4 regions of the Sphingobium sp. CFD-1 genome follow, and region 3 is predicted to be linked to each of the others. Evidence: riboswitches for the same ligand, from Rfam matches in the RefSeq annotation. Region 3 holds a riboswitch; each other region holds the start of a gene.

Evidence for each region. Region 3 has a riboswitch for cobalamin ahead of LDB26_RS18930 (TonB-dependent siderophore receptor). Riboswitches for the same ligand answer to the same signal wherever they lie in the genome.
Region 1: another riboswitch for cobalamin. It lies ahead of LDB26_RS16405 (CbtB domain-containing protein); the one in region 3 lies ahead of LDB26_RS18930 (TonB-dependent siderophore receptor).
Region 2: another riboswitch for cobalamin. It lies ahead of LDB26_RS13900 (TonB-dependent siderophore receptor); the one in region 3 lies ahead of LDB26_RS18930 (TonB-dependent siderophore receptor).
Region 4: another riboswitch for cobalamin. It lies ahead of LDB26_RS09130 (TonB-dependent receptor domain-containing protein); the one in region 3 lies ahead of LDB26_RS18930 (TonB-dependent siderophore receptor).

What each region holds. Positions count from the first base shown of each region.
Region 1 covers NZ_CP084398.1:3,261,280-3,266,343, reverse strand. The annotation lists gene LDB26_RS16425 (EthD domain-containing protein) at 1-196, opposite strand, end outside; gene LDB26_RS16420 (SDR family NAD(P)-dependent oxidoreductase) at 208-1,032, opposite strand; gene LDB26_RS16415 (CbtA family protein) at 1,436-2,119, opposite strand; gene LDB26_RS16410 (hypothetical protein) at 2,030-2,242, shown strand; gene LDB26_RS16405 (CbtB domain-containing protein) at 2,287-2,514, opposite strand; cobalamin riboswitch at 2,546-2,709, opposite strand; gene LDB26_RS16400 (histidine phosphatase family protein) at 2,770-3,279, shown strand; cobalamin riboswitch at 3,362-3,613, shown strand; gene LDB26_RS16395 (TonB-dependent receptor plug domain-containing protein) at 3,801-5,064, shown strand, end outside.
Region 2 covers NZ_CP084398.1:2,758,425-2,763,488, forward strand. The annotation lists gene LDB26_RS13890 (iron ABC transporter permease) at 1-76, opposite strand, end outside; gene LDB26_RS13895 (ABC transporter substrate-binding protein) at 115-933, shown strand; gene LDB26_RS13900 (TonB-dependent siderophore receptor) at 970-2,823, opposite strand; cobalamin riboswitch at 3,000-3,238, opposite strand; gene LDB26_RS13905 (tetratricopeptide repeat protein) at 3,443-3,961, opposite strand; gene LDB26_RS13910 (RsmB/NOP family class I SAM-dependent RNA methyltransferase) at 4,039-5,064, opposite strand, start outside.
Region 3 covers NZ_CP084398.1:3,770,847-3,775,910, forward strand. The annotation lists gene LDB26_RS18915 (ATP-grasp domain-containing protein) at 1-603, shown strand, start outside; gene LDB26_RS18920 (PepSY domain-containing protein) at 696-1,760, opposite strand; gene LDB26_RS18925 (hypothetical protein) at 2,078-2,257, shown strand; cobalamin riboswitch at 2,286-2,522, shown strand; gene LDB26_RS18930 (TonB-dependent siderophore receptor) at 2,695-4,836, shown strand; gene LDB26_RS18935 (peptidase) at 4,782-5,064, shown strand, end outside.
Region 4 covers NZ_CP084398.1:1,788,012-1,793,075, reverse strand. The annotation lists gene LDB26_RS09130 (TonB-dependent receptor domain-containing protein) at 1-2,498, opposite strand, end outside; cobalamin riboswitch at 2,672-2,889, opposite strand; gene LDB26_RS09125 (DUF2274 domain-containing protein) at 3,007-3,228, opposite strand; gene LDB26_RS09120 (TrbI/VirB10 family protein) at 3,231-4,328, opposite strand; gene trbG (P-type conjugative transfer protein TrbG) at 4,376-5,064, opposite strand, start outside.

The sequences.
Region 1 (5,064 bases), 510 kb from region 3:
CGAACTGAGGCGGAAAAACCGCTCTTACCTTCTCGCTCAGCGCCGTTGGCGGCACGTCGAGGATCAGTTTCCGCAATGTCCCCAGGTTCTGCAAAGCGTCCCTGATCGCAGGGACCAGTTCATCCTGCCAGCGCCGGGAAAACTGCGCCTCATCGAGCGCGCTCTGCCGGTTCACAAGTGTCGTCACTCTCCACATGGGGCTTATCCTCAAATCGACCGGTTGGCGGGATCGGCGGCGAAATTTTCCAGAACCTCGGAGAAATAGGGCATATGGTCGGTGATGCCACCATCGACGACCATGACCTGTCCAGTCATGAATCGACCATCGTCGGAGGCCAGAAATGCTACCGCGGCGGCGATGTCGCGCGGCGCGCCCAGATAGGGTGTCAGCTTGTGCTTTTCGATTCTGTCGAGTTGTTCCTGGGAATTGCTTTCGTAGACATTGGGAGTCACGACCAGGCCCGGCGAGACGACGTTGCACCGGATGCCCTGTTTGCCATATTGCGTCGCCGTATACAGGGTGAGGCAGTTGATCGCCGCCTTCGAAGATGCATAGGCCGGGCCATAGAGATCCCCGCGCAGCGCGGCGCCCGAACTGGTGTTGATGATCGACCCGCCGCCATTTTTGAGCATCAGCGGTATGCCGTGCTTTATCATCAGCATGGTGCCGCGCGTATTCACCAGAAATGCGCGATCCCAAATCTCCGCTGGCATGGCGGTTATGCCCATATCCAGCGCCATCTGCTCGCCGCGCGTATCGGCCGCATTATTGTGCAGGACATCCAACCGACCATGCTCAGCCTCAATCGCGGCGAAGAAGGCGATGATGCTCGATTCCTCGGCAAGATCAAGGTGGAGCGCGGTTGCCTTGCCGCCATCTGCAACAATGCTTTGGGCGACCTTGTTCGCGCTGGCGGTGTTGACGTCGCCTATGACGACTTGAGCGCCCTCGGCCGCAAGACGCCGGGCGCTGGCCTCACCGATGCCGCCCGATCCGGTGACGACCGCCACCTTGTTTGCCAAACGGTTCATGCTTTTCCTCTCCAGTCCACTTGCAGATCGCCTTTTGCGCGGTGTTCCTTTGCTTTACCGACATCCACCAGCCGTCCGTGTTCGGATCGTCATTCAATATGGTCGATGCCCCTGCCGATCATGCCAGTAAAAGGTCGCGGCATGGCTTTGGGGAAGTATGAAGATAATCTGCAACATACTCAATAGTGCATATTGGTGGTATTTTTGCTTTCTGAGTATCGCATTTATGAAATGCCGTGCGGTCGCTGACCGGATGCTGCGAACAGGCAGCAGATGCTCCCATGACCTTGCGCTGGATGCGGCATGACATGCCGGACCCGGCTCGTCGAACTGCCGGGCGCGGATGCTGGATATGGCCTTCGGGATCAAAGGCGGAAGAATGGGCCTTGATGGCCGCCGCGGGTCATTGTTCTTTCCGCAGCACAGATTCCGCCATCATGCCAAAGCCCACCCCGATGATCGACCAAAGAACCCCTTGCATGGCTATGGAGGCGACCCGAAAGTCCCATAGCACGGTCGCCGGGAAATCATTGGGCACCTCGTTGATCTCCGGCAAAACGGCCTGGGCTATGAAAACCGTCACGATATAAATGACGACGGCGCCGATGCTGCCGTTGAAGCCTCCGAATTTTTCGGCAAGGCCACGCCCAAGGCTGAAGGCGATGGCGAGAGCTGCCAACGACAGTCCGATTGCTGCAAAAAAAGCTGCGGTACGAAAGCCGACCGTTTCATGCAGGCCCACCGCTGGCGGCGTCGGTGGATATTTGAGCGCGGGCACCAGGGCGACGGCAAAAAATGCCGCGATGGCGAGCAACAGGGACAGGGTGCGTGGCCCGATCATGCCGATACGGCCGTAGGCGGCAGCGAAGACGAGTGAGAAAATACCCCCTACTGCCGCGCCGTAAAGCGTTATCGCCGTCAGGAGGCCCAGGCCTTTCTGTGTCGCGCGGCTGACCAACTCAGCTTCTTCCGGCACGCTCATGCTCGCCATGTCCGCATGCGCCATATGTTCGTGGGCAGTTGCGAACCCTATGGCCAGATCGATCGATGGCTCAGCGAAGGCGCGGGCGAACAGGGTGACAAGCACGGCTGCGATGATTCCCGCGATCATGCCGCGGATGAGAAGGCTTCTGCTCATGACGAATTCCGCCTCAAAGCGATGCCCAGGCGATCGGAATCGATCGCTGATCGGGAAATCGCGGTAAAATAGGGAATAGATGCGGCCGATCTGATGCAGTCGGATCGCAAACCGCTCTAGTGGCAGGGGAAGCCCAAAAGATGCCGACCGTCATGCACGAATTCGTGCACATACATACCCTTGAACAACGAAAAGGCGCCTTGTTCGGTGCTGACGAAATAGAGGAAGATCAGCGCCAGCAGCGTACCGAATATCGCCCAGGGCAGGATTTCGCGCAGTGGTATGGTGCTGCCGCCCTGCAGGGGGATGAAGATGTCTTCGGCAAATAGCGTCGTGGTGGCCATGATGATGCTCCTTTCGGGATTTTCGCGTCCCGCCGGTGTCCGTTCGCCCGAGGAAGGTCTGACTTTCACCCGCCCCCTCTCGACAGAGATAGGCAGCGGACGATAACAGTGGCGCGACCGTGCCGGAATCTCACCGGCTTCTTCCTCGACCTTGCCCGCACGACATAGGATGGAACCGGGCGCAGCGTCAACGTCTCCCGGGAGGATCGACTGATCAAGCGCCTGAACCTGCTCTGCCACGCGGCGACGCCATCTATGCGCGAAGGCGGTTTTCCGGCGCCCGGCGAAGCCGTCGATGAAGGAGGATCGCGCGCGACCGCTGGATTGCGCCTGCCCCGCCCAACCCCCAGGACTATCGTCACGAGTCCGATGGCTGCGGCGCAACAGACGGCCGATCTTTTGGGAGTGGCCGCGCAGGTCGAGCCGGCACTGCGGGACATCGATCATGGCGACTGGGCGGGACGCAGCTTCGCGGACATTCACGCGCGTGATCCAGGCGCCTTCGCTCGCTGGCTTGCCGATCCGGCACCCGGCGCGCCGGGCGGCGAAACGATGGCAATGCTTTTGTCGAGGGTCGGAGCATGGATGGATGGCATCGACGGGGATGTGCTCGCGATCACCCATCCCATGGTCATCAGGGCCGCGATCGGCGTTGCGCTCGACCTGCCGCAGCAGGCATTATTGCGAATAGACATCGCGCCGCTTTCCAGTGTCACCCTGTCGTTCAACCGTGGCTGGCGGCTTCAGGCACTCCGCCCCCTTTGACTGTCCGTATCCGTGGCGCTTGCGATCCGCCTGCATCTGGCATATTGGCTGCGCGTCCTTGCGGAAGGCTCCGGCTGGAATCGGGGACAATGATCGCGCTGGTGGCCTTGTGAGAGGCCTTAAAAGGGAATGCGGTGCGGATGGATGCATCCATCCAATGCCGCGGCTGTCCCTGCAACTGTAAGTGGCGAGTGCGATGTACATGTGCGGACGGACATAACGACCCGAACCGCCAGCCACTGGGCCGGACGCTAAGTCATGCGAGGCCTGGGAAGGCCGTGCATCAAGCGATGACCCATGAGCCAGGAGACCTGCCGGCGTCTGGTCGCTCTTGCCCTGGCCCAGGGGATGGCCGTGGCACGGTGAACTCCGTCTGAGCGACGAACGCGCGGCAGGGGCCGCATCGGAGACGTGCGTCGGCCGCCCATTGGCGTCCGGTCGCCGCGCGTGCCGACCGTTCGTGAACGGCACGCCCCTGTCCAACGTCGATTGGACGCCGACGGGGGACTGTCTTGAACCATATCATCCTATCGCGGCTGGCTTTTGCCGCCGTTCTTTCTTTCACCGCGACACCGGCGCAGGCCGAAACCAGCGACGATGCGGACGGCATCGTCGTTACTGGCAAGAGCCTGGAAGAGCTGCTGCCCCAGCAACTGTCCCGCTATGGCAGCGATATCGAGACTGTTACGGACAAGCAGGTGCGCGACGGCGGATATGTCGATGTTGCGCGCGCGCTGCAGACGGTGCCGGGTCTCTATATCATGCCGGGTTCCGGGCCGTTCAGCTATGTCGATATCTCACTCCAGGGGTCGCGCACGCAGGACGTGCTGTGGACGGCCGACGGCATCCGCCTGAACAACCGGCTTTATGGCAGCACCTCGCCCAACGACACGCTGCCCGCCAGCATGATCGAGCGCATCGAGGTGCTGAAGGGTGGCGAGAGCCTCTTCTACGGCACGCAGGCGGCGGCTGGTGTCATCAATGTCGTGACGCGCAGCTTCACCGATTCCTTCAACGGACAGGTGAATGGCAGCGTCGACAGTCGCTCCGGCGTCAATCTCGACGGCTATGCGCGGGGCAGCATCGGCGATCACAAGTTCGTGGTCTATGCCTCCCGCAACCAGGCGGAAGGGTATCGCCCCTACAGCGTCATGCAGCCCAGCGCGACCGACCGGAAGCGCGGCTATCGCCTGTGGTCGGTAGGCGGCAAATATCAGTTCGATTTCACGCCAGACCTGCGTCTCAACCTGCAATATCAGCACACGGAAGCGAAACTCGACAATCTGAGCGCCTCGCGCGTCAACACAAGCCGCAACGACCGCAATGAAGAGATTGCGAGCGCTCGCCTCGATTATACCGGAAGCGACACGATCCAGTTCTTCCTCAAGGGCTATTTTCACGACTGGAAGACGGCCTATGTCCAGATACTCAATCCTATTCCAGCCGGACCGCCGATCGTGGTTTATCCGGCTGGCACCTTCTGGGGCTATCAGGACTATGGCGGCAGCGCGGTCGTAAAACTGCATCCGCACCGCGGCCTTGAATATCTGATCGGCTATGATTTCCAGAATTTCAACGGCCGCGACGACGTGTTGCTGATCGGCAAGATCAGCGAACAGGTGCATGCCGGCATCCTTCAGGTCCGTACCACCGATGAAATCAGTGACCGAGGCCGGATCGCGGCTGGAGCGCGCTATAATGAAAGCGGCGGTGCGAAGAAGACGATCTGGAACGTCAGCGGCCGTTTCGACATCAGCGACACCCTCTATGTCGAGGGCATTGGCG
Region 2 (5,064 bases), 1.0 Mb from region 3:
CCGACCCGCAGGCCGCCAGCACAAGCAACAGCAGCAGCAAGGGAAGCAGCAGCGGGTGGCGGCGGCGCGCGGTCATCCCTTGCGCCCCCGTCCCGCGCTGCTAGGGGCAAATATATGCAGTGGATGAAATTCCTGGGAGCCATTGCGGCGTTTGGCCTGATCGGCGCGGCCCCTGCCCCCGGCGTGCCGCGCAGGATCGTGTCGCTGAATGTCTGCGCCGATCAATATGTGCTGGCGCTTGCCGATCCGGGGCAGATCGCCGCCCTCAGCAGCAATGCGCGTAACGCGGAGCTGTCGGCCGCCGCCGTGCAGGCGCGCCCCTTCCGCAGCCTGCGCCGTCCATCCGAGGAGGTGATGGCGATCGCGCCGGACCTGCTGCTGGGCTTTCCGCTGGGCGACACCGTCGCGGGCGCGCCGCCCGGGCGATGGAATATAGTGGGCCTGGAAACCGCGGACAGCTATCCGATGGTGATGGAGCAGATCCGGCGGACCGCCAAAGCGGTGGGACACCCGGAACGCGGCGAGGCGCTGATCGCGCGCATGAACCGCGACCTCGCCGCGCTGCCGCGGCCCCAGCGCAGCGGCGTCGCGGCCTATTATCAGCGGCGCGGTTATATGACCGGCACCGGCACGCTGGTCGATGACCTGATGCGGCGCGCGGGCCTCACCAACCTTGCCGGCAAGCTGGGGAAGCCTGCTCTGGCGCAGATTCCCCTTGAGCAGATGATCGCCGCACGCCCCGACTGGCTGATCGTCGAAAGCGGCAGCGAACAGGTGGTCGATCAGGGGACGGAGATGCTGCACCATCCGATCCTGAAAGACATCCCCCGCATCCGCGTGCCGCAGGCGTGGACGGTCTGCGGCGGCCCCGCCTATGTGCTGGCCGCGCGCAGCATCGTGGCGCAGATCAACGCCGCGCCCCGCCGCCGATAGGGGACGGACGCTCACGCCCGTCCCTTTTCAGCGCGATCAGAAGCGGACACGCACGCCGCCATAGGCCGACCGGCCATAGACCCCATAGCCATAGGCCGTGGCGTATTCCTGATCCGACAGATTGTCGATCCGGCCATATATCTCCAGATGCTCGCCGATCGGGAAGGATGCGCGCAGGCCGACAATGGCATAGCCGTCCAGTTGCACCCTGTTCCGGCCCGCGTCCAGGTCGAAACTGTCGCCCACCATGGTGATCGTCGCGCCGGTGCTGAGGCCGAAGGGCCACGCATAATCCGCCGACACGCTGACCGCATTGGCGGCGCGGCGCAGCAGGCGCTTGCCTTCATCCACGCTGCCAGGCGACCGGTCTCGCGCGTCGATATAGCTATATGAACCGGTGAGAGTGAGCGCATCGACCGGCTTCAATGTCAGCGTCGCCTCCACACCCTTGGCGCGGGTGCGGTCGAGATTGCCATAGAGGAAGCTGTTATTGTCATAGTTGATCTGGTTACGCGTATCGCGGCGGAAAGCGGTGACCGACAGCATCGCCCGCCCATCGTCCAGGCTCTGGTCAAAGCCGATATCGTAGCTTTTGGACCTTTCCGGCTTCAGATCCGCGTTGCCGCTGAACATATCGTAAAGCTGATAGAGGGAAGGCGCCTTGAACCCTTCGCCATAGCTCAGGCGGAAATTGGTCGCGCCATGGTTGGGTGTATAATTGGCGTTCGCGCCAAAGGTTGTCGCGCCGCCAAACTGGCTGTGATCGTCATGACGCACGCCGCCGGTGACAGACAGCCCCGCGACCGGCTTCACGATGGCCAGGGCATAGACGCTGTCGATATTCGCCTTCGCACTGGATGTGTCGCCGAAGCCGAAGAAATCATAATCGGGCCGCTCATGCTCATAGCCGAAGACCAGCTTCGCCTGATCGACCGGCGCATAGACGCCTTCATATTCGAAGCGCAGGTTGGTGCCGCTATAGCCATAGTCGGGGTCCGTGCCGCGCACGAAATAATAGTCGCGGTCGTTGCGGAACCAGGTGACCGCCGCCCGATTGGTCAGCTTGCCGTCGAGCAGAGCGAGATTGATGCCGGCATAGCCGACATATTGGTCCGATTTGCTGATGTCAGCGCTGTCGGCGGGTGCGCCGAAGAAGCTGTCATAATCGAGATCGGCATGAATATAATAGCCGCGCAGGTCGAGGCTGAGCGTATCGGTGAAACTGAGCTTGAGCTTCGCATTGGCGGCAATGTTCTTGTAGCCGTCCTTTTCCGTGGCGCCAAAGGAGCGCGCTGCCGAGGAAATGCCATCGGTACGGAAATAAGCCATGCCCACGCCGCCCGAAGCGATGCCGCTGGTGCCAGACACATCGGCCTTGGCGTTCAGCGTATCGCTATAACCATAATCGACCGAGGCATTGGCGGCATAGCCTTCAGCGGGCGTACCCGTCATCACATTGACCACGCCGCCAATCGCCTGACTGCCATAGACGACAGAGTTGGAACCGCGCAGCACTTCGATCCGGCGGATATTACCGACCAGCAGATGGCCGAAATCATAGCCGTCGCCAATTCCGCTGGGATCATTGACCTTCACGCCGTCGATCAGCACCAGCGTCTGCGTTGTTTCCGCGCCGCGCAGCGACACGCCCGTCGCCGCGCCGGTCGTGCCCGAGCGATTGAAACGCACACCCGGCGTCGTCATCAGCAAATCCGTCACATCGACCGCCTGCCGCGTGCGGATGGTGTCGGCGTCGATCACGCTGATCGCCTGTCCCACCTCGTCCCGCGGCTGTTCAATGCCCGATGCGGTGACGACAATATCGTCATCCTGCGCCAACGCAGGCGTGGCCGCCAGCAATGCCATGAGCGGCAATCCCGATTTCAACATTTTTTCGTCTCTTCCCTGAGCGTCCTTGCGACTTTCAAGGCCGGGGACTCCGCGCGCGCGGTCGACACGCGCGACAGGCCGACGCCGGTTCCCGCCACGCGCACCGATGCGGCCCCGGCCGCTTGGCAGCGTCGCTCAGACGGAAAACCGTGCCATGGCCTATCCCTGGACCAGGGCAAGAGCGACCGGGCGCTGGCAGGTCTCCTGGCTCGCGGGTCATAGCAGCGATGCGCCAGCCTTCCCGGACATGCGTCCAGTGGCCGGTCCCCTTCCCGCCCCTTTGCAGGAATGTGGGACCAATACGCATCGCGCTCACCGCTTACAGTTGCAGGGACAGCCGCGGAATAAGAGGGCGAACCCTCCGCACCGCATTCCCTTTTCAGCCCCGTGGGGCACCAGCGCGATCATGTCCGCCGCGCTTGAAGCGCCCCGGACGCCGCCGCCCATAGGGCAAGCCGTTCCTTATGCCAAGCGAATCAAGTGAGAGGCCAAAGGAAATGGCGGATTTGGGTGGATTGCGGACTGTCCGCCATTCCCATCTCCGTTCGCCTTGCGCGAAGGTGGGTTGTCCGCAAATGGCCGCAGCCTGCCGCCCCAATATGCGGCCGCCAGAACCCGGTCAGGGCGTTTCGGTCGGCACGACTTTGGGTGCGGGCACGTCTTCCTTCGCGCTCAGCACCGCGGCGGGCGGTCCCTTTTCAATCGCGGCAACAAGCGGGCCCACGCCCGCGCAATCGGCGCGGCACAGCTTTTGCGCCTGCGCCAGATTTTCCTTGGCCTTGGCGATGGCGCCCTTTTCCACCATGGCTTCGCCCTGACCCACCAGCGCACCGACATCCGCCGGGTCCAGCAGCAACGCTTCATTGTACAGGCGGATGGCCTTGCCCTGCAGCCCCTGCGCCCGCGCCACCTGCGCCAGTTCGATATAAGCGGCGCGATTGCGCGGATCGACGGCCAGCGCGCTTTCCAGCGCATCGTTCGCGCCTTCCAGATTGCCCGCCTTGCGCGCGGTTTCGCCCGCACGCTGCCATTCAATCGAGCGCGGATCGATCTGCGCGTCGGGCCGCTGGGTCATGCCCGCGCTGGATACGGTCGTCAGCACGACGGCAAGGGCAATCGAGGCAGGGGTAAAACGCATCAATGTCTCCAGCCATGTTTCAGGCGTTGCTTCCGGCCAAGTGTCGCCATTTTGCGGGCGCTTGTCCATTGTCTCTTTCATGGCCCGCGGCGCAGCCGGGCGAAGTAGAAACCGTCCGTCCCGTCATGCCCCGGCGTCAGCAGCCAACCCGGACCGTGCGCCCGCCCCAATGGCAAGTCGATGGCGTCCGCGATCCAGCCATCATGCCGTTGCAGGAATGTCTCCACCTGACCCCGCCCCTCCCTGTCCGTCAGCGCACAGGTGGCATAGACCAGCGCGCCGCCCGGCGCCAGCAGCGGCGCGGCGAAATCGAGGATGCGGGCCTGTTCCTGCACCAGCCTGTCGAGCCGGGCGGGAGTCAGTCGCCAGCGCGCCTCCGGGTTGCGCCGCCATGTGCCCGTGCCGGAACAGGGCGCATCGACCAACACGGCATCGGCCCGGCCATGCAGGCTTTCCAGCGCGCGCGCTTCATGCCCCTGATCGAGCAGGAGCGTCTGGATGAATGTCGCGCCTGCGCGCTCGGCGCGGGGAGACAGGCGGGCAAGGCGGGAGCGGATGGTGTCGGCGGCGATCAGCGTGCCCTTGCCCTCCATGGCGGCGGCCAGCGCCAGCGTCTTTCCGCCCGCGCCGGCGCACAGGTCGATGACCGTCTGGCCGGGCCGCGCCTCGCAAGCAATGGCGATAAGTTGGCTGCCCGCATCCTGCACTTCGACGAGACCACGCTGCCACGGCTCGCTCTTTTCGACTGGCGCGCCTTCGGGCAGGCGCAGCGCATCGGACACGCCGGGAACTGGCATCGCGTCGGGCAGGAGCGGCAGGGCATCCTCCAACGCGCCTCTCAGCCGGTTGACGCGCAAATCGACCGGCGCGCGGCCCAGCAACGCGTCCTGCTCCACAGGCGCGGCTAGCAAGGGGGCGATCCAAGCGGGGATGATGCCCGGCTCGGCGCCTGTTTCACTTGGCTCGATTGGCGCGGGAGCATGGACCGATCCGTCGAACAGGGCGGCGATCTCCGGGCGCTCATGGGCGATGCCGATCATGGCGGCGCGGCCGCTTTCCGGGCGTTCGGCGACGCGGCGGATCGCGTCATAGACATGATCGCG
Region 3 (5,064 bases):
ACCTTGGGCGATGGAGCGGACATCCTCGTTCTTGGGGGATTTCATGTCGCGTTGGGGCCGCCGCCAAATTTCGTCGAGATGGAGGGACGCTGGGGCAACTGGCTCACCCCTTCCCAGAGGGCCGAGGTGCTACGTCAGATCAAGGCGGTTGGGGTCGGCTTCGGATCCTGCCACACCGAGTTCGTGCTGACGGAAAAGGGGCCACGACTCATTGAAATCAACTACCGGACGGTCGGCGACCATATGGAGTTCATGCTGGAGCACACCCTCGACCTCGCGCTGTTCGAAAAAATTCTACGCCTTCATCTCGGCGAGCAACTCGGTGCGACCCCTTTGGCAGGCAGGGCAGCCACGATCCGATATTTTCCAGCCGACAGGTCGGGACGGATTGCCTCGGCGCCAGGGGGTTTTCTTCGCAGGGATAACGAATTGCGCGTCGAATATCGTTCGCTCCGTAGCCTTGGCGAACATGTGGCCGTAACGAACTCCAACAAGGACTATCTGGGCGCTCTGAGCGTAAGTGCGCCTGACAACGCCATGCTGGAGAATGCGTTGAAGGAGGCGAGCGCAGCGCTGGTTTGGGATATTGATCCCGAAGGTTAGTTATCGTGAATCGTGATGTGCTTCACGGTGGCGGCCTTGGCAGAACAAGACCGCGCGCCGTGAGCGCCCCGAAGTCGAGTGAACGCGCTTCTTCAGCCGGAGCCACGGGGCGACACAAGGCGCCTGAACCAGAAAACCCACACGGCTAGCGTTCCCAACAATGCCAGGGACAGCCCAGACAGCGTCATCACGAGCCGGTACAGAAATCCTCCAACCTTGGCCGCATGAAGCGGATAGAGAAGATTATATCCGCGTGCCTCAGGTGGCAGATGCTTGGCATCGCGCGTGGCCACCAGCGCGCCGCTGTCCGCCGCGAACCACAATGTCGTGCGCCCGTTCGGCAGCCATTCTTCCGGGCTTCGCATGCGCAGGGTGATGAGACCGTTGCCGCTACGTGGCAGAGTGAGGCTGCGAACCTCGGCTTCCGGAAAGCGCTGTCGCCCCATTTCGATCATCGCCGACCAATTTAACCGCTCGGCGATCTTTCCCGTGCGTGGCGGTGGTTCGGCCAGCGAACGGTCGATTTGCACGGGAGCGCCAGGCCCGAAGAGCAGCGCAGCCATTGGCCGGAATACCAGTACCACTCCGGTGACGAGTGACAGAACCAGCAGCGGCGCCATCACGATGCCGAGATCGCGGTGATGCCGCATGATTGCCGGCCGGCTCATGCGCGCCGGCCACAGGCGAAATGAGAACGTCTTGCGTGTCCGCAACCATAGAAGCGCGCCAGTCACTACGAAGAACAGGCCGCAGATGGCGGCGACGCCGATGATGACTTCCCCCCAATCACCGGCGAAGAGATGGTGATGGAAGTCGAACAACCAGATCTCCGGCCGTTCCCACTGGCTGGTCCATCGCGTCACGAGTCCGCCGTTCTGATCGAGATAGGCGCCCGCGCCGCCCTTGTAGGTCAGCCGATCCAGCCCGAAACCCCTGGTTGCGAAGAGGATGGATTCGGGCCGGGTTGTGGGATCATCCATGATCCGCTGCGTGAATTCAGCCAGATGCGCAGTGCCTTGCATTTGCGCGTCGGTTGCATGGGGAAGCACTACCCACGCATCCTTGTGAACGAGAATTGCGCCGGACAGGCCAAGCATCGCCAGCAGCAGGCCAACGAGACCTCCAGTCCAGCGATGCAATGTATCGATAAGCGTCATCATGAAGTGAATGCGATCTGCGGGTGAAGTGGCTTTGCGGGCCTTCGCCGCTTAGCGCCCGAGTAAAGTACTGAAACTATCTTGCTTGTGCAAATCATTATCAAAATGATGCGGCGCTTGCCGTTGCACGGTCGCAAAGGCCCAGCCAGCTACATCTATCCCGCTTAAGCGAGCCGCACGGGCGTCCGGCTGGATGCGAGTGTCATCGTCATGTAGCCTCGCCGGCGGATGACGGGCGGTTCAGATAATCGAGGAGCAGCGGGGAAGGCTGTTCTTTTGGCAGGATTATGTCTCACGCGATTTCTGGATCGAGCGCGATGAAGCATCTTGTGCTGGGCGGAGGCGGTGACCGCCGATTCGGCTCATCCCCGTTCGGGCAGCACAAGATGCTCCGAGGCAAGTTCCAGCGCGACTATCATCACTTGCCCCATGTGAAGGGCCAGCCCTTCGCCAAACACGCGGCATGGGTTGTTGGCTTTTCCGTTCACTTCGACTAGGCGCTGCGGCGAGAGTTGGACTATTCCGGCTTTCATTGATCGCGCCGGTGCCCCCCGAAAGGGGCTTAATCGGGAATGCGGTGCGGAGGGGTTTCCTCCAAATCCGCGGCTGTCCCTGCAACTGTAAGCGGATAGCGCGATGCACATCGCTCCTCCTTGAAGGGGCAGCCACTGGGCCGGACGCTAAATCATGCGAGGCCTGGGAAGGCGTGCATCAAGCTGTGACCCGCGAGCCAGGAGACCTGCCGGCGTCTGGTCGCTCTTGCCTTGGTCCAGGGGATGGCCGCGGCACGGTGAACTCCGTCTGAGCGACGAACAAGCGGCTGGGGCCGCATCGGAGACGTGCGTCGGCCGCCCATGGCGTCCGGCCGCCGCGCGTGCCGCCCGTTCACGCGGGTTTGCCCCGGCCATGTCGCAAGACGCCGGAGGACTATTTCGTGATCAAGACCATCCTTTCCAGCACCGCGCTCGCCGCGCTCCTTTTGCCTGCCTTTGCTCATGCCGAAGATGCATCGGAGGCAGCCGACAAGTCCGATATCCTCGTGCTGGGCACTCGCACCGGCGATGCCAACGCTCCTACGCAGACGGGCAGCCGTCTGGGCCTGACCATCCTTGAGACGCCGGCCAGCGTCGAGACGCTGTCGGGCGATGTTATCCGCGCACGCGGTGACCTGTCGATCGTCGATGCCGTCACGCGCGCGACGGGCATCAGCTCGGTGGCCAATCCGGGCAACGGGGGCACCGGTCTTGCCGCGCGGGGCTTTAGCGGACCCGGCTCCGTCATGCAGCTCTATGACGGTGTTCGCCTCTATCCCGGCGCGGGCACCGTGACGTTTCCGACCGACCCCTGGACTGTCGACCGGATCGAAGTGCTGCGCGGGCCTGCTTCGGTCCTCTATGGGCAAGGCGCGATCGGTGGCGCCGTCAACGTCATCTCCAAGAAGCCGAACACTACCCGCACCGAGTTCGAAGCAGAAGCCGGTTTCGGTTCCCAGAATAGCTGGCGCATCGCCGCCGGTGTCGGTGGGCCGGTCAACGAGCTGACCGCCTATCGTTTCGACATCAGCCGCACACAGTCGGACGGCTGGGTCGATCGCGGGAATTCGAAGGGGTTGGCCATATCCGGCTCGGTACAGCTGCGCCCCAGCGATAGGCTGACCATCACCCTGTCCGACGATTACAGCGACCAGGAGCCGATGCTCTATTTCGGCACACCGCTGATCAATGGCAGGATCGATGATCGCAACAAGCGCCGGAACTACAACGTCACCGACGCGCTGATGCGCTTCAAGGACAACCGGACGACGATCCGGGTGGAATGGACGCCGAGCGATTCCATCAGCGTCCGCAATACCGCCTACCGTCTGACCACGCATCGCAAGTGGCGCAATCTCGAAAGCTATTTCTGGAACGGCGCCACGGGGAAGATCGACCGGTTCGACTTCTTCGGCATCGATCACGATCAGACGCAGATCGGCAATCAGGCCGACGTCACGATCCGCAGCGAATGGGGTGGCCTGAAGAACGAGGTGCTGGTTGGCTTCGACGTCAACGCAATCAGTTTCAGGCACGCGAACGATTTCGATTCTGATCCGGCGCCGGCCGGCTTCGCCGATCCGGTCGATCCATTCGTGTTTGACCCGGGTCTCTATTACAACACGTTCGGTGTGCGGCCCCAGCATCGCAGCCGGACGCGGCAATATTCCTTCTTCGCGGAAGACCGCCTGACGCTCAGCGACCAATTGTCGGTGTCGGTCGGGATCAACTACGACCACGCCAACGTCAAACGCTACGTCAACAGCTACGATACCGCCGGCGTGGCGACCGAGACGTTGCGACTCGACAAGACGCTGCACAACGTCACCTGGCGGGTGGGAGCGGTTTACCAACCGAGCCCTGCACTATCGCTCTACGGTCAGTATGCGACGGCGGTCGATCCGCTCGGTTCGCTGATCACCTTCTCCATCGGGCAGGCCGCGTTCAAGAACACCACGGGCGACCAGATTGAGGCGGGCATCAAGGCCAGCTTCCTCGGCGGCCGCGGCTTGGCGACCTTCGCGGCCTACCGGATCGTGAAGAAGAACCTGCTCGCCACGGTTCCGGGCAGCCTTCCACCAAGGCAGGATCAGGTTGGACAGCGTTCGGCGAAAGGACTGGAGGCTTCGCTGACGCTGGACCTTCCGGGGGGCTTCGGGATCGATGCCAACGGCACGATCCTCGACGCGCGTTTCGACGAGTTCCTGAGTGGCGGCACGTCATACAATGGCAAGACCCCGCCGGGTGTGCCCGAGACGACCGCCAATCTCTGGTTGCGTTACGACGTCACCCCGCGGTTCCAGACCCGCCTTGGCCTGCGCTACGTCGGGAAAACCTATTCCGACAACGCCAACCAGTTCCGCGTGCCCGGCTACGCCGTAGTGGATGGCGGCGTTTCGTTCGCCGTGACGAAGAATGTCGCGGCCAACCTGCGGGTCTACAACCTGTTCGACAAGGATTACGCGACCACCACCTACAATGACGAGCAATGGCTGCTCGGCCGGCCACGCTCGATCGATTTTTCGATCAGCGCCCGGTACTGACGATGCACGGCGTCACGAAACCCGTGGCGGCGCCACGCCCACGCAGCCGAGGCAGGCTGCTCTGGGCGCTGCTCGTCCTGCACCGCTGGACGGGCGTCATCGTCGGTACGCTGATGACGCTGTGGTGCCTCACCGGGTTCGTGATGCTCTATGTCGACTACCCCCGGCTGCTGCCGGCCGAGCAGGTGCGGGGCTTGTCTCCCCTGCACTTGCCGGCCGGCGGCAGCC
Region 4 (5,064 bases), 1.9 Mb from region 3:
GACCGCCAATCCTTCGCCCCGAAACTCTTTGCGATCGTCACGTAGAACGTGCGGCCTTGGCGGGGATAGTAGGGATTGAACGCAAGTGGGTAGTTTTGACGCACAAGGTTTGCTTCGTCGTCGAAGCAAGAATAGTCGCCTGTCTCGTCCGCCTCCAAAGCGCTGCACTTCCAGTAATTATATGGGTGAAGCCCATCGTTGCTGCCAACCATGTGCATCTTCTGTTTCGGCCCGGCATTGAAAATATCGGACACGCCGCCCGATATCGTCAGGCCATGCGGCAGTCGGAGATGCGCACCGGCGTCAAAGGTGGTGAGCGGCGCTTCATAGGTATAGCTGTTCTCATCGCTGCCGGGGCTTCTGGACTGGCTGATATAGCGACGTCCACTGTGACGAACCTCGCCAAATGTCGTTAGCGCGCCGCCCAGGAAATGCAGATTGAGGCGCGCGTTCGCGGTGAAGCGGGGGTTCTGGAGCGTTCGCAGATTGCCCAGAACACGTTCCGCGACGGGAATGGCGGGATAGACGAAATAGGTCCCCTTGACATAGTGCCCCTCCTGCACCGTCGCGGCGAGCTGGAGGTCGGCGCGGTCGCCCCATTTGAGGCTTGCCTCGAACTCACCGCCCCTGGTGATGGTCGTGCCGGAATTGACATATTTCCCGCCCACGGGCGTCAGGAACAGCGTGATTTCATCTTTTGTCCGGCGCTGGAAATAGGTGGCGCGGAAGCTGCCCGCGAGATCGCCGGCAATCGTGCCGTTCCAGCCAAGGCCGGCATCCCAGTTGCTGCCATGTTCGCGCAGCAGCGGCATTGTGTTGCCGACGCTGTCGGCACCAGCCTGAATATAGACGCCGTCGCCATAGATTTCATAGAAATTGGGATAGCGGTTGTAAGTGCCGTAGCTGGCGAACAGCAGCCAGTCCGAACCCACCTTTTTCTTGGCGCTGACGCTCCATGTCGGTTTCCAACCGTAATTTCCGGATGACGGACCGAAGGGGTTGTCCTGGCTCCCCAGCACCGGCCCGGTCAGCTTCTCGATCCGGAAGATCGGTGCCACCTGGAGGTCGCCCAGCGTGTGGAATGTGAGCGTATCCTGAACCTGGATGTTGGTGAGCTGACGCTTGTAATGCTGATAATAATCGCCGCGCCGTAAGCCTGTCACCGAATTGATGAGGTTGTCGGCGTCGTAGCGCATCGTCTCCCAATTATGCTGGACGTGCAATTCGAGAAGCTGCGTCACATCCCACTCCGCGCCGAGCGTGTAGCTGGCGTCGGCGGTCAGGCCGTAGCGGGTGGTGTGATACAGCGCCGTGCGGCTGCCGACGCCGAACGGTGCCGCCATGTCGTAATTGTTGAACCGCTTGCGCTGGTCCATGAAGTTGAGGTTCAGCGCCAGTTCGAGGTCGCCGAAGCGGTCATGCCAGTTCAACGCACCGTCATGCTGATATTGCTTCTGCTGACGCCGCTTGTTGAAGGGAACGCCCAAACTGGCGAGCGAGCCTGCGGTCAGGTTCACCTGGGGGAATGTGTATTCCGGGAGATCGATGAGGCTGTAGCCCTGAAGTCCACCATATTGAGTGGGCACAATCTCCGGCATGTACCGGTCCATATGGGTGAAGGAATATTTGGCGGTGATATTGTCGTTGCGCCATTTCACCATCACATTGTCGCGCTGGAAACTGTTATTCTGCCGCTGCCGCGTGGTTGGGAACTGGCAGACAGGATTGATGGCGCGCACCGGCTGATATTCGGAAGAGATGCTGCACGGCGTGTTGGATAGGCCGTCCCCACTCCATTCTCCGTCGCCATATTCGATGCCGTCCAGGATGCGCGCGGCGATGAGGGGATATTTGAATTCACCCTTGCTGCGTTCCATGTCGAGACCGAGCAGAAGACCGCCGCCGAGCAGCGGAAAGCTCAAGTTCCCCGAAAACTGGCGACCGCCATAGGACCGCGCACCGGCTGACACGGTGCCACTCAGGTCGGTCGGCATCTTGGTCACGATGTTGATCGCGCCGCCCAGCGGCGCACCGGAGAAGCGCGCGGGCGTGACGCCGCGATAAACCTCGACGCGCTCGACGTTGGAAATCGGGATCGTGGAGATATCAGCCGCCGTCTCGCTGGAGAGATTGAACGGCACGCCGTCGATGTAAATGTTGACTTGGCTGGGCGCGCTGCCCCGGATGCTCGTAGTCGTATAGCCGCCCGTGCCGCCGACGCGGCGGACGTAGACGCCGGGAATCTGGTCGAGCAGATCGGGCAGCGCCTTGTGCTCGCCGCGCGTGTCGTCGGGATAGACGACCGAGACCACCCCCGGCGAGAGAATGTCGCGCAATTCCTCGCGGCTGTTGGCCGTGACGACGATTTCCTGTTGCGTCTTGGGCTTGCCGGATTCTTCGCCCGAAGGGGCAGGATCACTGTCGGCCGCCTGTGCCTGTATGCCCCACGCCGACAGCCCCACCGTCAGCGCGAACCGCGAAATCGTCGAAAGTCTCACTCCATAGCCCCCCTGGCGCCGAACCCTGTCGGGCGGGGGCGTGCCGTCACGAACGGTCGGGCGCGAGAGCGGGCGGACGCCTCAAGCGCCCGTCACACGACCGATGCGGCCCCCGCCGCACGTTCGTCGCTCAGACGGAATACACCGTGCCCCGGCCATCCCCTGGACCAAAGCAAGAGCGACCAGACGCCGGCAGGTCTCCTGGCTTGCGGGTCAAGGCTTGATGCACGGCCTTCCCAAGCTCTCGCTCAGTGGCTTGAGGCCGAAACCCCGTGTGCATCGCGCTCGCCGCTCACAGTTGCAGGGACAGCCTCGGATTCGGATGGCGGACCATCCTCACCGCGTTCCCGTTTTAATCCCCTCTCGGGGAACCGGCGCGATCATAGGCTCACTATTGCAAACCTAATGATTGCCGTAAGGTTAAGCCGTGTGTGAAGCAAGCGGGGACTGATCCAGATTGCACGGCGCGGCCATACTCTGTCGGGAATCAGGTGAATCCGTCAGCCGATTACCCGGCTGACCGTCGAGCCTTTGCAAATCCCCGATCCGTGGCAATGAACCGTTCCAGCATCGGCACGACAAGCCTGACGGGATCGGCGGGGGTCTGGCCGCTCTCGCGGGCCAGCACCTCGGCGTAGTCGGTCAGGTCGCGATGAAGCTGCGCCGGCAGTTCCAGCGTGAACTTCACCGGCTTGTCGTCTGGAAGCGGGCCGAGTTTCAGCTTTGCCATGTTCAATTCCTGTAGGATTCGAGGACGAGATCCCGCGTCACGATGACCCTGACCGGGAAGCCCGGTCGGATGGTCAGCGTCGGGGCGACCTGCAACTGGCGCTGGACGATCTGTTGCCCGGCCTGGTTGATGGTGTCCTGCGCCCCGTCGCGGATGGCGCGGATCAGCCGGTCCTCGTCGTCGGTCGCCAGTTCGGTGCCGATGCCGAGCAGCGTTGACAGCCCGGCTGCCTTCATCAGATCCCACCAGTGATAGTCAACGCCATCTTCAAGGCCGGCATAGCCGCTGGCGTCCGCTCCGGGCTGTCGCTCCAGCACGATCGAGCGGCCGTTTGGCAGGATCAGGCGGTTCCAGACGAGAAGGACACGACGCTGGCCGAAGGTCACGCCGGCATCGTATTGGCCGATGATGCGCGTCCCCTGCGGAATCAGGAGCAGGCTGCCGGTCGGACTGTCATAGACATTCTCCGTCACCTGCGCGGTGATCTGGCCGGGAAGGTCCGAACGGATGCCGGTAATCATCGCTGCCGGGATCACGGCTCCGGCCTGAAGGATGTAGGGTGATGCGGGGGCCATGATGCGGTCCAGGGCGACAGTCTGCCGATCCACCGGGCCATTGAGGAAGGCGGTATGCCGGTCCTGCGTGCCGGCAGCACCAGGCTGGCCGGTCAGACCAAGGCCGGCGAGACTCGGGCTTGCAGCCCCTGTTCCGGGGGCGGTCTGGAAGAAGACGCGGCTGACGCGCGCGGCCTCTTCCTCGGCGATGCGGCGCTGTTCGGCGGGATCGACGGCGGGCGTCGCCATGACCGGCGGCGTGACAGGCTGCCCCCTGTTCTGCGCGTCGAGGATCGGGCCGCCGAGATCGCCGGGCAAGGCCGGCCCCAGGACGGGGCCGGTATAGTCGCGCGGCAGGCCGGATAGCCCGTCCGCCGTTGCACGATTCTCGGTCGAGTAGAGTTCTTCGCCGCTGCCGCTCATATCGCGGGTCTGGAGGGCATAGATCAGCGCACTGCCGATCCCGAACAGCGCGACGGCTCCTACCCCAGCCAGCGTCTTACGGGACAGACGGGTGACGCGGGGCGGTTCGGCTCGCAGCCGCATCGGCGCGGTGGTGTCCGGTGCGGCTTCTACAGTAGTCGTGTCTTCGGTCATGACGGGGATTCTCCGGTCGCCTTTGCGGGCTGTGCGGCCTGCCGTTGCTCGATGCGGACGATCCTGACGGTCTGCTGACGATCGCCACTGCCAAGGCGTAATTCGGCGGCGCCGAACAGGCGGTCCACGATCAGGATGTTCTGGTGAATGCGGCTGTTGACGATCTGGGTTTCGCCATCGGAGCCGATGACGAAGATCGGCGGCATCTCGCCCTGCACGATGCCGCGCGGGAAGACGACATAGATGCGGCGGCCGTCGTCAAAGACGGAGATGGGCTTCCACGGCGGATTGTCGCCGGTCAGGCCGTAGCGATAGTTGCGCGCCGCCTCAGTCGGGATGATCGGCGCGGCGGGAACGGTCTGACCCTGCCCTGCCGGCTGCGCAGGATAGGCCCAGGCGACGGACGGCATATAGAGCGCCTCGCGGGCACGCAGCTCAATCATATAGGTACGCCGGCTTGTCGTCACGACGAGGTTTGTGGCGATGTCCGGCCGGGTCGGCTTCACGAGAATATGGACGCGCCGGGTCGCACCGCTACCGCTCTCGGTATCGCCGATGATCCAGCGGGCTGTGTCGCCTGCCGCGATCGGACCCGCGCCGGTCAGGCTCTCGCCCGGCTCCAGCGCGATCGTGGTGATCTGTCCCGGTGCGGCATAGACCTGATAGAGCGCGCCTTCCGACCAGG